2 regions of the Streptomyces angustmyceticus genome follow, and region 2 is predicted to be linked to the other one. Evidence: riboswitches for the same ligand, from Rfam matches in the RefSeq annotation. Region 2 holds a riboswitch; the other holds the start of a gene.

The links. Region 2 has a riboswitch for glycine ahead of gcvT (glycine cleavage system aminomethyltransferase GcvT). Riboswitches for the same ligand answer to the same signal wherever they lie in the genome.
Region 1: another riboswitch for glycine. It lies ahead of gcvP (aminomethyl-transferring glycine dehydrogenase); the one in region 2 lies ahead of gcvT (glycine cleavage system aminomethyltransferase GcvT).

Annotation. Positions count from the first base shown of each region.
Region 1 is NZ_CP082945.1:7,046,193-7,053,418, forward strand. Features, by position in the region: gene K7396_RS31480 (FHA domain-containing protein) at 1-251, shown strand, start outside; gene ftsR (transcriptional regulator FtsR) at 269-1,015, shown strand; gene K7396_RS31490 (bifunctional nuclease family protein) at 1,072-1,545, shown strand; gene K7396_RS31495 (MerR family transcriptional regulator) at 1,733-2,338, shown strand; gene K7396_RS31500 (DNA polymerase IV) at 2,404-3,864, shown strand; gene K7396_RS31505 (PRC-barrel domain-containing protein) at 3,771-4,157, opposite strand; glycine riboswitch at 4,272-4,369, shown strand; glycine riboswitch at 4,370-4,496, shown strand; gene gcvP (aminomethyl-transferring glycine dehydrogenase) at 4,557-7,226, shown strand, end outside.
Region 2 is NZ_CP082945.1:2,485,505-2,492,730, forward strand. Features, by position in the region: gene K7396_RS11185 (enhanced serine sensitivity protein SseB) at 1-402, opposite strand, end outside; gene K7396_RS11190 (AAA family ATPase) at 494-1,180, opposite strand; glycine riboswitch at 1,440-1,535, shown strand; glycine riboswitch at 1,536-1,653, shown strand; gene gcvT (glycine cleavage system aminomethyltransferase GcvT) at 1,687-2,814, shown strand; gene gcvH (glycine cleavage system protein GcvH) at 2,938-3,315, shown strand; gene glyA (serine hydroxymethyltransferase) at 3,412-4,671, shown strand; gene K7396_RS11210 (L-serine ammonia-lyase) at 5,128-6,513, shown strand; gene K7396_RS11215 (hypothetical protein) at 6,530-6,838, opposite strand; gene K7396_RS11220 (phosphatase PAP2 family protein) at 6,987-7,226, opposite strand, start outside.

The sequences.
Region 1 (7,226 bases), 4.6 Mb from region 2:
GCGAGCTGACGACGGCCGGCCGGCACCCGCAGGGCGACATCTTCCTCGACGACGTGACGGTCTCGCGCCGTCACGTGGAGTTCCGCCGGGGCTCCGACGGTCTCTTCACGGTCTCCGACGTCGGCAGCCTCAACGGCACCTACGTCAACCGTGAGCGGATCGACTCCGTCACCCTCGCCACCGGCGACGAGGTCCAGATCGGCAAGTTCCGCCTGGTCTTCTACGCGAGCCAGCGAGGCGCCGGTATCTGACCGGCCGGGGAAGGCATATGCGCGATACACCGAAAGGCGGCGCCGGGTTCCCCGGCGCCGCCTCCTCGGACGGCAAGCCGGTGAGCATCGGCACGGTGCTCACCCAGCTGCGCGAGGAGTTCCCCGAGGTCACCATCTCCAAGATTCGCTTCCTGGAGGCCGAGGGGCTGGTCGAGCCGAAGCGCACGCCTTCCGGATACCGCAAATTCACGCCGCAGGACGTCGAGCGCCTGGCGGCCGTCCTGCGGATGCAGCGGGACCACTATCTGCCGCTCAAGGTCATCAGGGAGCATCTGGACGCCCTGGAGCGCGGTGAGCGGGTGCCGCTGCCGGCTCCGGCCACGCCCTCCCGTGATCTCGTCGAAGGCGTGCACGACCCCGGTGAGGAGCGTCCTACGGCTGCCCGCATCGGCCGGGCCGAGCTGCTGGCCGCCGCGGAGGTGGACGAGGCGGCGCTCGCCGACTGGGAGTCCTACGGGCTCATCGTCCCTCACGCGGAGGGCGGATACGACATCGAGGCCGTCACGATCGCCAAGCTCGTCGCGGACCTGGGCCGCTTCGGTCTGGAGCCACGGCACCTGCGTGCCGTGAAGGCGGCCGCCGAGCGCGAGGCGGGCCTGGTCGAGCAGGTCGTTGCACCCCTTCGGCGGCACCGTAACCCGCAGACCAGGGCCCATGCCGAAGCCACCGCCAGGGAGCTGGCAACGCTGTCCGTACGGCTGCACGCGGCGCTGGTGCAGAGTGCTTTGCGGGTCCGCCTTTAGCGAGCAAACGAGTGCCCGACTACCCAAACCGGCCGGGCACGTCCTAGGGTTGCTGTGTGAACGAGCTCGACGTCGTGGGTGTCCGGGTGGAAATGCCTTCCAGCCAACCGATCGTGCTCCTGCGGGAGGTGGGAGGCGACCGCTACTTGCCCATTTGGATCGGGCCAGGGGAGGCCACTGCCATCGCCTTCGCCCAGCAGGGCATGGTCCCTGCCAGGCCGCTGACGCACGACCTTTTCAAGGATGTGCTGGAAGCGGTGGGCCAGGAACTGACGCAGGTCCGCATCACGGATCTGCGCGAGGGGGTTTTCTATGCCGAACTCGTCTTCGCGAGCGGAGTCGAGGTCAGTGCGCGTCCGTCCGACGCCATAGCGCTGGCGCTGCGCACCGGAACGCCGATCTTCGGTACCGACGGTGTGCTGGACGACGCGGGGATCGCCATCCCGGACGAGCAGGAGGACGAGGTGGAGAAGTTCCGCGAGTTCCTCGACCAGATCTCGCCCGAGGACTTCGGTACCAACAGCCAGTAATACCGGCCAGACGAACCGCCTGTTTCCGGTCAAACACTTAGCCGTTCCCCGTGCGAGGTCACGAGAAACCACTCGTAGGGTGATTATCACTCGGCGTGGCGAGCGCGGCGATCGTTGACGCACCCCGAGTGACTGCATACCGTCGATGTGGCAGGTCCCGTCCGGGACGTGGAGGACGGAGGGCGGCGTGGCAATCACCGGCGACGGTATGGCGGCGGAAGGGGCGTTGCCGCTCCACTCGGGCGCAGCAGCGAACCCTGCCCCGGCACCGGCCGCGGCGGTGTCGGGGGACTGCGAGGCGCAGAACATCGGCTATCGCGGCCCGACCGCCTGTGCGGCAGCGGGCATCACCTACCGGCAGCTCGACTACTGGGCGCGTACGGGCCTGGTGGAGCCGAGTATCCGGCCTGCGTACGGCTCCGGCACCCAGCGGCTCTACAGCTTCCGGGACGTCGTGGTCCTGAAGATCGTCAAGAGGCTGCTGGACACCGGGGTGTCGCTGCAGAACATCCGCACCGCGGTCCAGCACCTCCGGGCGCGCGGGCTGGCGGATCTGACCCGGATGACGCTCATGAGCGACGGCGCGACGGTCTACGAGTGCACCTCGCCCGACCAGGTCGTGGACCTGCTCCAGGGCGGCCAGGGCGTCTTCGGCATCGCTGTGGGCGTGGTGTGGCGGGACGTGGAGGGCGCGCTGTCACAGCTCCACGGGGAGCGTGTGGACACCGGCGAGACCCTCATCGGGAAGAACCCGCACGACGAACTGGCGCGGCGGCGCAACCGGGCGGGCTGAGTCCCGGCGGCCGCACCGGACCGGCACGGGGCCGATTGTCAGTGGCATGGGGCAGCATCGGAGATGTGAGACCCGCGCCGACGATCCTGCATCTCGACATGGATGCGTTCTTCGCGGCCGCCGAGCAGGCGGCCAAGCCGAGCCTCCGCGGCAAGCCCGTGGTGGTCGGCGGGATCGGCGTGCGCGGGGTGGTCTCCACGGCGTCGTACGAAGCCCGGGTGTTCGGTGTCCGCTCCGCGATGCCGACGGCCCAGGCGCGTCGGCTGTGCCCCAACGCCGCTTATCTCGCCCCGCGCTTCTCCTTGTACCGCCAGGTGAGTGAGGTGGTGATGGAGCTGCTGCACGCGCTGTCGCCGCTGGTGGAGCCGCTGAGTCTGGACGAGGCGTTCGTCGACCTGGAGGCGGGCGGGGTGCCGCCGCGAACGGCCGCGGCGCGGGCGGTGGGCGAGCAGCTGCGCCGTGACATCCGGTCCGCCACGGGTCTGACCGGCTCGGTGGGGCTGGCCGGCGCCAAGATGCTGGCGAAGATCGCGTCCGAGGCGGCCAAGCCGAACGGTCTGGTGGTGATCGAGCCCGGTACCGAGCGCGAGCTGCTGGGGCCGATGACGGTGCGGACGCTGCCGGGGGTGGGGCCCGCGACGGCCGAGACGCTGCGCCGGGCCGGGATCCACACCGTCGCGGAGACCGCGGAGGCCGGTGAGGCCGAGCTGGTGCGGCTGCTGGGCAGGGCGCACGGCGCCGGGCTGTACACGATGGCGCTGGGCCGCGACGACCGGCCGGTGGTGGCCGAGCGGGATGCGAAGTCCATCTCGGTCGAGGACACCTTCGAGGTGGATCTGACCGACCGGACGCGGGTGCGCGGCGAGGTGCTGCGGCTGGCCGACCGCTGCGTACAGCGGCTGCGGGCCGCCGGGCGCTCGGGGCGGACGGTGGTCATCAAGGTGCGCAACTACGACTTCTCGACGCTGACCCGCTCCGAGACGCTGCGCGGGCCGACCGACGACCCCGCGGTGATACGGGAGGCCGCTGTGCGGCTGCTGGAGACGGTGGACACCACCGGCGGGGTGCGGCTGCTGGGCGTGGGGGTCAGCGGGCTGGCCGACTTCACGCAGGAGGACCTGTTCGCCCAGGCGGCGACGGAGCGCGAGGCGGAGGAGGCCGAGAGGGCCGCGAAGGCGGCGGCGGAGCTGTCCGGTGGCGGGGCGGCGGCGCCGGAGGCCGAGGAGCGGCCGCGGCGCTGGGATCCGGGACGGGATGTGCTGCACGACGAGTACGGCGCGGGCTGGGTGCAGGGGAGCGGGGTGGGCAGGGTGACCGTACGCTTCGAAACGCCGTGGTCCGCACCGGGGAGGGTGCGGACCTTTGCTGTCGAGGATCCGGCACTGCGGCCGGGGGAGCCCCTGCCGCTGGTGGGCGGGGGGCCGGCGGACGGTCAGTCGTCCGAGCCGGCGATCTTGCCGAAGTCCTGGTCACCGGAGCCGGGGGAGGACACCGGGTCGGTCGGCGAGGAGATATCCAGTCGGTAGTGGTGGTAGAGCTGGAGTTCCTGCTCGGGGGAGAGATGGCGGCCGACGCCGAAGTCCGGCGCATCCTTGATCAGCTTGCGGTCGTAGGGGATGTGCAGCCCCTCGCCGACCATCTTGCTGGGTTCGAGGGGGACGAACGCGTCCCGGCTGAAGAGTCCGGTACGCACGGCCGCCCACTCCGGTTCCCCCGTCGCGTCGTCGAGGTAGACCTCGTCGATCGTGCCTATTTTGGCGCCATTACGGTCGAACGCTTTGCGGCCGATCAGGCTCCGGGGATCGATATCGGTTTGCACGGCCCCTCCAATTGGTCGCAACTGCCCTCTGACAACTACCAAACGGCACATTTCATGCCCTGGCCACTCGAAGGATCCTTCGAGTGCCGCGCTGGTAGGCTGGCCAATGGCCGCAGACCCCGTGCGGGAGAGTCCCTGATCGTTCGCGTTCAGGGCGCCGAAGGAGCAAATCCTCCCCGGAATCTCTCAGGCACACGTACCGCGTGGGCGAGGTCACTCTGGAAAGCAGGGCGGGCCGCGGAAGGCACAGCTCCGGGACCCCTCCTCACCGACGGTGAAAGCCGGGCCGCCTCGTGCGGGCCGGTGAAGCTCTCAGGTTGAGATGACAGAGGGGGAGGCCGTCCGGGCACCCGCGCCGTGGTGCCCCTCGTAGGTCGCGTGACCAGGAGGCCCCCGCAGATGACCACCAATCGCATCTCCTTGACCGAGCTGGAAAGCGGCACTCCCTTCGAGCACCGGCACATCGGTCCCGACCACGAGGCGCAGGCCAAGATGCTCGCGCACATCGGGTTCGGTTCGCTGGACGAGCTCACCGCCACCGCCGTGCCCGATGTGATCAAGAGCGCCGAGGCGCTCGGCCTGCCGCAGGCCCGTACCGAGGCCGAGGTGCTCCAGGAGCTGCACGGTCTCGCGGACCGCAACCAGGTGCTCGCGTCCATGATCGGACTCGGCTACTACGGCACGTTCACCCCGCCGGTGATCCTGCGCAACGTCATGGAGAACCCGGCCTGGTACACGGCGTACACGCCCTACCAGCCGGAGATCTCGCAGGGCCGCCTGGAGGCGCTGCTGAACTTCCAGACGATGGTCGCCGACCTGACCGGCCTGCCCACCTCCGGCTCCTCCCTGCTGGACGAGGGCACCGCGGCCGCCGAGGCGATGGCGCTTTCCCGGCGGGTCGGCAAGGTCAAGCAGGGCGTCTTCCTGGTCGACGCCGACTGTCTGCCGCAGACCATCGCCGTGATCGAGACCCGTGCGGAGCCCACCGGCGTCGAGGTCGTGGTCGCCGACCTGTCGGACGGCATCCCGGCCGAGGTCGCCGAGCGCGGGATCTTCGGTGTGCTGCTGCAGTACCCGGGCGCCTCCGGTGCGGTCCGCGACCCGCGCGCGCTCATCGAGCAGGCCCACGAGCTGGGCGCGGTCGTCACCGTCGCCGCCGACCTGCTCGCCCTGACGCTGCTGACCTCGCCCGGCGAGCTCGGCGCGGACATCGCCGTAGGCACCACCCAGCGCTTCGGCGTCCCGATGGGCTTCGGCGGGCCGCACGCCGGCTTCATGGCCGTCCGCGACCAGTTCGCCCGCAGCCTGCCGGGACGCCTGGTCGGCGTCTCCGTCGACGCCGACGGCAACAAGGCCTACCGCCTCGCGCTGCAGACCCGCGAGCAGCACATCCGCCGGGAGAAGGCCACCAGCAACATCTGCACCGCGCAGGTGCTGCTCGCCGTCATGGCCGGCATGTACGCGGTCTACCACGGCCCCGAGGGTCTGCGGACCATCGCCCGGCGCACCCACCGCTACGCCGCGGTCCTCGCCGAGGGCCTGCGGGCCGGCGGGGTCGAGATCGTGCACGACGCGTACTTCGACACGCTGACCGCGCGGGTGCCCGGCCGGGCCGCCGAGGTCGTCGCCGCCGCCCGCGAGGCCGGGGTCAACCTCCGGCAGGTCGACGCCGACCTCGTCGGCATCGCGTGCGACGAGACCACCGGACGGGCGCAGCTGGCCGGCGTCTGGGGCGCCTTCGGGGTGCACGGCGACGTCGAGCAGCTGGACGCGGCCGCCGCCGAGGCGCTGCCCGAGGCCCTGCGGCGCAGCGACGACTACCTCGCCCACCCGGTCTTCCACCAGTACCGCTCCGAGACCGCGATGCTGCGCTACCTGCGCACCCTCGCGGACAAGGACTACGCGCTGGACCGCGGCATGATCCCGCTCGGCTCCTGCACCATGAAGCTGAACGCGACCACCGAGATGGAGCCGGTCACCTGGCCCGCGTTCGGCCAGCTGCACCCCTTCGCGCCGGCCGCCCAGGCCCAGGGCTACCTCACGCTGATCCAGGAGCTGGAGGAGCGGCTGGCCACCGTCACCGGCTACGACAAGGTCTCCATCCAGCCCAACGCCGGATCGCAGGGCGAGCTGGCCGGTCTGCTGGCGGTGCGTGCCTACCACCGTGCCAACGGCGACGAGCAGCGCACGGTCTGCCTGATCCCGTCCTCCGCGCACGGCACCAACGCCGCCAGCGCGGTGATGGCCGGGATGAAGGTCGTCGTCGTCAAGACCGGCGAGGACGGCGAGGTCGACGCCGACGACCTGCACGCCAAGATCGAGAAGCACCGTGACGAGCTCGCGGTCCTGATGGTCACCTACCCCTCGACGCACGGCGTGTTCGAGGAGCACATCACCGAGATCTGCGCGGCGGTGCACGACGCCGGCGGCCAGGTCTATGTCGACGGCGCCAACCTCAACGCCCTGGTCGGCCTCGCCGAGCCCGGCAAGTTCGGTGGCGACGTCTCGCACCTCAACCTGCACAAGACGTTCTGCATCCCGCACGGCGGCGGTGGCCCGGGTGTCGGCCCGGTCGGCGTGCGCGCCCACCTGGCGCCGTACCTGCCCAACCACCCGCTGCAGCCGGGCGCGGGCCCCGAGACGGGCGTGGGCCCGATCTCCGCCGCCCCCTGGGGCTCGGCCGGCATCCTGCCGATCTCCTGGGCGTACGTCCGCCTGATGGGCGGCGAGGGCCTCAAGCGCGCCACCCAGGTGGCGGTGCTGAGCGCCAACTACATCGCCAAGCGCCTGGAGCCGCACTACCCGGTGCTCTACACCGGCCCCGGCGGCCTGGTCGCCCACGAGTGCATCATCGACGTCCGGCCGCTGACCAAGGCGACCGGCGTGAGCATCGACGACGTCGCCAAGCGGCTCATCGACTACGGCTTCCACGCGCCGACGATGTCGTTCCCGGTGGCCGGCACGCTGATGATCGAGCCGACCGAGAGCGAGGACCTCGGCGAGCTGGACCGGTTCTGCGACGCGATGATCGCCATCCGTGCGGAAATCGAGAAGGTCGGCACGGGGGAG
Region 2 (7,226 bases):
CAGTTCGGCCACCGCGGGCGGCGGCAGCGGGACACCTATCGTGCCGTCGGGGTTGACCGCGATGCCGATGTGCGGCGGCAGCCCGCGGGCGAACTCCCGGGCCGGGGCGACGGTGAAGGACATGTGCGAGCCGACCGTCCGCAGGAACTCCTGCTCGGAGCTGTAGACCGGGACGTAGGCCGCGCCGCCGAGCTCGACGGTCGGCAGGTCGAGGCCGCGGGCGCCGGGGCCCGCGCTCTCCGGGCCGCCGCCGTTGGGCAGCGGCACCCACACCCGGCTGCGGCCCAGCACCTCGACGATCCGGCCACCGGCGCCCGGATGCCCGACCGACACGGCCAGCACCTCTTCGAGTTCGTTCGCCGGCCACGCCAGCTGCGGTATCCCCTGCTCCGGCAATGTCATGTGTATCCACCCGTTCCAAACCGCGCCATCTGGCCAAAGACCCTAGACGAGAAGGCGCGCCGGGCAACCCGCGGGGCACGGTCCGCTCCGCTCAGTCGAAGCGCACCGTCTCCAGTGCGCCCGCCGACCGCCGGTCGAGCAGCACGGCCGAGCCGACCCCCTTCGGCAGCCGCGCCGACTCCGCCGCGCGGACCAGCCGGCCCACCGCCCTGCGGTGGCGCGCGAAGGCGTACCCCGACACGCCGCGCCCGCGCGACTCCTGGCCGGAGCGGGCCACCTCGGGCGGCACGTCGAGCAGCACCAGATGCAGCCCGCGCCCGCCGCGCACAGCCGACCGCGCGATCCAGCCGCGCACCCACGCCAGGGTGCCGCAGTCGTGCACCACCACGCTCCCGCCGGAGCGCAGCGCACGGCCCAGCGTCAGGTAGTGGGCGGCGCGGACCAGCGGGCGGTAGAGCGCGTAGGGCAGCCGGCGCAGCCTGCCGTGCTCCCAGCGCTCGCGGACGTCCTGCGAATCGATGCGGTGCACCGCGGCGCCGCGGGCGTCCAGCGGCGGCACGACGCGGTGCATGAGGGTGCTCTTGCCGCTGCCCGGCAGCCCGGAGACCACCACCAGGTCGCCGGCCGGGAAGCGCAGCTCGGCGGCGCCCGCCGGCCGCCCCGGGCCCCGCAGGTCCACGACGGCGGCGCCACGCCCCGGCCGGACGGCGCGCCGCGGCGTCCGGCCCGCCCGGGGCACGGCGGCGGGCGGCGCCGCCGGCGCGACGGCCGGAGGCACGACCCCGGAAGTGGCCCCGAATGCCGCTTCACTGTGCACGCGATCGTCCTCCCCGTCCGGTTCTGTTCCGGTTCGAGTCCGTCCCCTACCCGCAGAGTGTCAAGAAAAGGTAATGCCCATCAAGGTGATTGTCCGATCCGCCCACGTCACGGGCGGGGTGACGGCCGGGGCTCCTCTATCGGGCGATCCCGTGTAATGATGTGGCCGCCACGTGCACATCACAGCTCACCCGTGCACCGCCAACTCCATACCGGCCGCTTGAACCCGCGCGGGAGAGTCCCCGGCCGCCATGGCGGGGCGCCGAAGGAGCAAGTCCTCCCTTGAATCTCTCAGGCCCCTATACCGCGCGGGCGAGGCAGATCTGAAAAGCGAGCCGACGCCCGGCGCACGGGGCGGCTCCACCCAAGGTGCAAACCGGGTCCGTTCGCGGGATCCCGGTGAACCTCTCAGGTTCCGATGACAGATGGGGAGAATGTCCTCTCACCCATGCCTGGGAGCCCAGAACCATGACTGATGCCCCCCGCCGTACCGCGCTGGACGCCACCCATCGCGCGCTCGGCGCCACCATGACCGACTTCGCCGGCTGGGACATGCCGCTGCGCTACAGCAGCGAGCGGGACGAGCATGTCGCCGTCCGCACCCGCGCCGGCCTCTTCGACCTCTCCCACATGGGCGAGATCACCGTCACCGGCCCGCAGGCCGCCGACCTCCTCGACTACGCACTGGTCGGCAACATCGGCGGGGTCAGGACCGGCCGCGCCCGCTACACCATGATCTGCGAGGCCGGGGGCGGCATCCTCGACGACCTGATCGTCTACCGCCTCGCCGACCAGGAGTACATGGTCGTCGCCAACGCCTCCAACGCCCAGGTGGTGCTGGACGCGCTGACCGCCCGCGCCGGCGGCTTCGACGCCGCGATCCGCGACGACCGGGACGCCTACGCGCTGCTCGCGGTGCAGGGCCCGGAGTCCCCCGGCATCCTCAAGAAGGTCACCGACGCGGACCTGGACGGCCTGAAGTACTACGCCGGCCTGCCCGGCACCGTCGCCGGCGTCGAGGCGCTGATCGCCCGTACCGGCTACACCGGCGAGGACGGCTTCGAGCTGTTCGTCCGGCCCGCCGACGCGGTCGCCCTCTGGGAGGCGCTGACCGAGGCCGGCCAGGACGCCGGCCTGGTGCCCTGCGGCCTGTCCTGCCGCGACACCCTGCGCCTGGAGGCGGGCATGCCGCTGTACGGGCACGAGCTGACCACCGCGACCACCCCGTTCGACGCGGGCCTGGGCCGGGTCGTGAAGTTCGAGAAGACGACCAACGACGGCGACTTCGTCGGCCGTGCCGCGCTGGCGGCCGCCGCCGAGCGGGCCGAGGCGAACCCGCCGCGCAAGCTGGTCGGCCTGATCGCCGAGGGCCGCCGGGTCCCGCGCGCCGGCTACCCGGTCGTCACGGCCGACGGCACGGTCATCGGCGAGGTCACCTCCGGGGCCCCCTCCCCCACGCTCGGCAAGCCCGTCGCCATCGCCTATGTCGACGCCGCCTACGCCACACCGGGCACCGAGGGTGTCTGCGTGGACATCCGTGGAAGCCATGAGCCGTACGAGGTCACCGCGCTGCCGTTCTACAAGCGGCAGAAGTAAGGGCTCACGGCGGCAGACACGGCCGCGGCGCGCCCCCGCGCCGCACCGTGCACGAACCTCCCCCGGCTCCGCCAGGGGCGACCCCCTTCACGATCACACCCTCGCGTACAGGAGAATCGAGCCATGAGCAACCCCCAGCAGCTGCGCTACAGCAAGGAGCACGAGTGGCTGTCGGGCGCCGAGGACGGCGTCTCGACGGTCGGCATCACCGAGCACGCGGCCAACGCGCTCGGCGACGTCGTCTACGTGCAGCTCCCCGAGGTCGGTGCCACCGTCGCGGCGGGCGAGACCTGCGGCGAGCTGGAGTCGACCAAGTCGGTCAGCGACCTCTACTCGCCCGTCGACGGTGAGATCACCGAGGTCAACGAGGACGTCGTCAACGACCCCTCGCTGGTGAACTCCGCCCCGTTCGAGGGCGGGTGGCTGTTCAAGGTGAAGATCAGCGGTGAGCCGGGCGAGCTGCTCTCGGCCGACGAGTACGCCGCCTTCATCACCGGCTGAACCGTCCGGCTCCCCCCGACCGCCACCGCCGGCGGGAAGGCCCCGGACCCCGTCCGCCGGCCCCCATCGCGCCCCTGACTCCCCCAGGAAAGACTCATGTCGCTTCTGAACAGCTCCCTCCATGAGCTCGACCCCGATGTCGCCGCCGCCGTCGACGCCGAACTCCACCGCCAGCAGTCCACCCTCGAAATGATCGCGTCGGAGAACTTCGCCCCCGTCGCCGTCATGGAGGCCCAGGGCTCCGTCCTCACCAACAAGTACGCCGAGGGCTACCCCGGCCGCCGCTACTACGGCGGCTGCGAGCACGTCGATGTCGTCGAGCAGATCGCCATCGACCGCATCAAGGCCCTCTTCGGCGCCGAGGCCGCGAACGTCCAGCCGCACTCCGGCGCCCAGGCCAACGCCGCCGCCATGTTCGCCCTGATCAAGCCGGGCGACACCATCCTGGGCCTGAACCTCGCCCACGGTGGTCACCTGACCCACGGCATGAAGATCAACTTCAGCGGCAAGCTCTACAACGTGGTGCCCTACCACGTCGACGAGAAGACCAACCTCGTCGACATGGAGGAGGTCGAGCGCCTCGCCAAGGAGCACCGCCCCAAGCTGATCGTCGCCGGCTGGTCGGCCTACCCCCGCCAGCTCGACTTCGCCGCGTTCCGCCGGATCGCCGACGAGGTGGGCGCCTACCTCATGGTCGACATGGCGCACTTCGCCGGCCTGGTCGCGGCGGGGCTGCACCCCAACCCGGTGCCGCACGCCCACGTGGTGACCACCACCACCCACAAGACCCTGGGCGGCCCCCGCGGCGGTGTGATCCTGTCCACCCAGGAGCTCGCCAAGAAGATCAACTCCGCGGTCTTCCCCGGTCAGCAGGGCGGTCCGCTGGAGCACGTCATCGCGGCCAAGGCCGTCTCCTTCAAGGTCGCCGCGTCCGACGACTTCAAGGAGCGCCAGCAGCGCACCCTCGACGGCGCCCGGATCCTGGCCGAGCGCCTGGTCCAGGACGACGTCAAGCAGCACGGCGTCTCCGTCCTGTCCGGCGGCACCGACGTCCACCTCGTCCTCGTCGACCTGCGCGACAGCGAGCTGGACGGCCAGCAGGCCGAGGACCGCCTCCACGAGGTCGGGATCACCGTCAACCGCAACGCGATCCCCAACGACCCCCGGCCCCCGATGGTGACCTCCGGTCTGCGCATCGGCACCCCCGCGCTCGCCACCCGCGGCTTCGGGGCCGAGGACTTCCGCGAGGTCGCCGACATCATCGCCGAGGCCCTCAAGCCCGCCTACGACGCCGAGGCCCTCAAGGCCCGCGTCACCGCGCTCGCGGGCAAGTTCCCGCTGTACCCGTCCCTGTGACGCGTCGCGCGCGCTGAGCCCGCTGCCCGCCGACCGGCGGGCGGCGGGTGCACGAGCGGTGGGCCCGGGGCGGACCGTCCCGGGCCCACGGCCTGTACACCCGTTCCTCCCCCTTCCGCGCCCCCACGGCGCCCTCCGGCGCCCGCGCGCCATGCATGACCGCGGCTCCCGAGGGCAGCAGCCCTTCCACGGGCCGCGGGACTCCGGCCGGGCCCGTGCCCACAACACCAGAGCCGGACAGCGTGCCCGGCGGGCCCCGGCCCGTGCGCGGCCCGGCACCCCCCGACCCGCGTCTCCTCGGCGCCACCGGCCGTTGCCCCCGGCGACGGGCAGCCGACGGTTTCCGTCCGGCGGCACCGCCCCGGGACCGCGTTACGCTCGACCAACGGCGCAGAAACGTACCTCTCGCACCATTGCTCCACCGTCCACCACGAGCAGACAAGGGAGTCCGCCCCCGTGGCCATCTCCGTCTTCGACCTCTTCTCCATCGGCATCGGCCCGTCCAGCTCCCACACCGTCGGCCCGATGCGCGCCGCCCGGATGTTCGTCGGACGCCTCAAGAAGGACGGTCTGCTCGCCCAGACGGTCACCGTGCGCGCCGAGCTGTTCGGCTCGCTGGGCGCCACCGGCCACGGCCACGGCACCCCCAAGGCCGTCCTGCTCGGCCTGGAGGGCCACTCCCCGCGCACCGTCGACGTCGAGTCCGCCGACGCCGAGGTCGAGCGCATCCGGCAGACCAAGCGGCTGCGGCTGCTCGGCGCGGAGATAGGCGCCGCGCACGAGATCGACTTCGACGAGTCGGCCGAGCTGATCCTGCACCGGCGCCGGGCCCTGCCCTACCACGCCAACGGCATGACCCTCTTCGCCTACGACGCCGCCGGCGCCCCCCTGCTGGAGAAGACCTACTACTCGGTCGGCGGCGGCTTCGTCGTCGACGAGGACGCGGTCGCCGGCGAGAACCCGATCGTGCCGGACGACACCGTCCTGACCCACCCCTTCCGCACCGGCGACGAGCTGCTGCGGCTGTCGCAGCAGACCGGCCTGTCGATCTCCGCCCTGATGCTGGAGAACGAGAAGGCCTGGCGCACCGAGGACGAGATCCGCGCGGGCCTGCTGGAGATCTGGAACGTCATGCAGGCCTGCGTGACCCGCGGTATGTCCCGTGAGGGGATCCTGCCGGGCGGCCTGAAGGTGCGGCGCCGCGCCGCGAACGCCGCCCGCGCCCTGCGCTCCGAGGGCGACGCGGCCGCGCGCGCGATGGAGTGGACCACCCTCTACGCGATGGCCGTCAACGAGGAGAACGCGGACGGCGGCCGGGTGGTGACCGCCCCCACCAACGGCGCCGCCGGCATTATCCCCGCGGTCCTGCACTACTACGTCAACTTCGTGCCCGGCGCCGACGAGGACGGCGTGGTCCGCTTCCTCCTCGCCGCCGGCGCGATCGGCATGCTCTTCAAGGAGAACGCCTCCATCTCCGGCGCCGAGGTCGGCTGCCAGGGCGAGGTCGGCTCCGCCTGCTCCATGGCCGCCGGCGGCCTCGCCGAGGTCCTCGGCGGCTCCCCCGAGCAGGTCGAGAACGCCGCCGAGATCGGCATGGAGCACAACCTCGGCCTGACCTGCGACCCCGTCGGCGGCCTCGTGCAGATCCCCTGCATCGAGCGCAACGGCATGGCCGCCGTCAAGGCCGTCACCGCGGCCCGCATGGCCCTGCGCGGCGACGGCCGCCACCACGTCTCCCTCGACAAGGTCATCAAGACCATGAAGGACACCGGCGCCGACATGTCCGTCAAGTACAAGGAGACGGCCCGCGGCGGGCTCGCGGTGAACATCATCGAGTGCTGAGGGCGGTGCTTCGGCGCTATCTGCCGATCTCCCAGGCGAAGGGCGGGAGTTCGCGGGCCCGGGAGTAGATGTCCAGGGCCTGGCCGGCGGGGACGAAGGGGTGGACGCGGGCGCCTTCGAGGCCGGCGAGCAGGCGGGCGCAGTGGTGGACGCAGCCGGCGACCTCCCTGCCCTGGCGGTCGACGATCGTGGCGGCGTCCCGCGGGCCCTCGCACGGAGTGGGGTCCTTGGCGGCGGCGGCCGGGCAGCGGCCGTGCGGGGCGGTGGACGCGGTGCGCCCGTCGGCGGACGGGCGCGGCGGGGAGGCGTCGAGCGGCTGGTTCATCGGGTGTTCCCCCTGGTGCTGCGGTGGTACGTGCCCTGAGCGGCGCCGCGGCGGCCTCGCGCCCGCCGTCCGGCACCCAGGACAGTGCTGCTCGGCGCGGCAGGGGTCCATGCGGCCTTGGGGAAGACCTGGGCCGATCGTCAGCTCTTCATGGGAATGGCCGTGACGAGGGGCGTGCGCCGGGCCGGGTGGGGCGGTCGCGTTCTGGCAGGGCGAGCGGCTCCAGGAGCAGCGCGAGGGCGAGCAGGGCGGCCGCCAGCAGCCAGCCGCCCAGGACGTCGCCCGGCCAGTGGACGCCCAGGTAGACGCGGGTGAGACCGACCCCGGCGGCCCAGAGCGCGAGCACCGCGCACCAGGTGCGCGCCACGCCGGGGCGGGCGAACCGGGC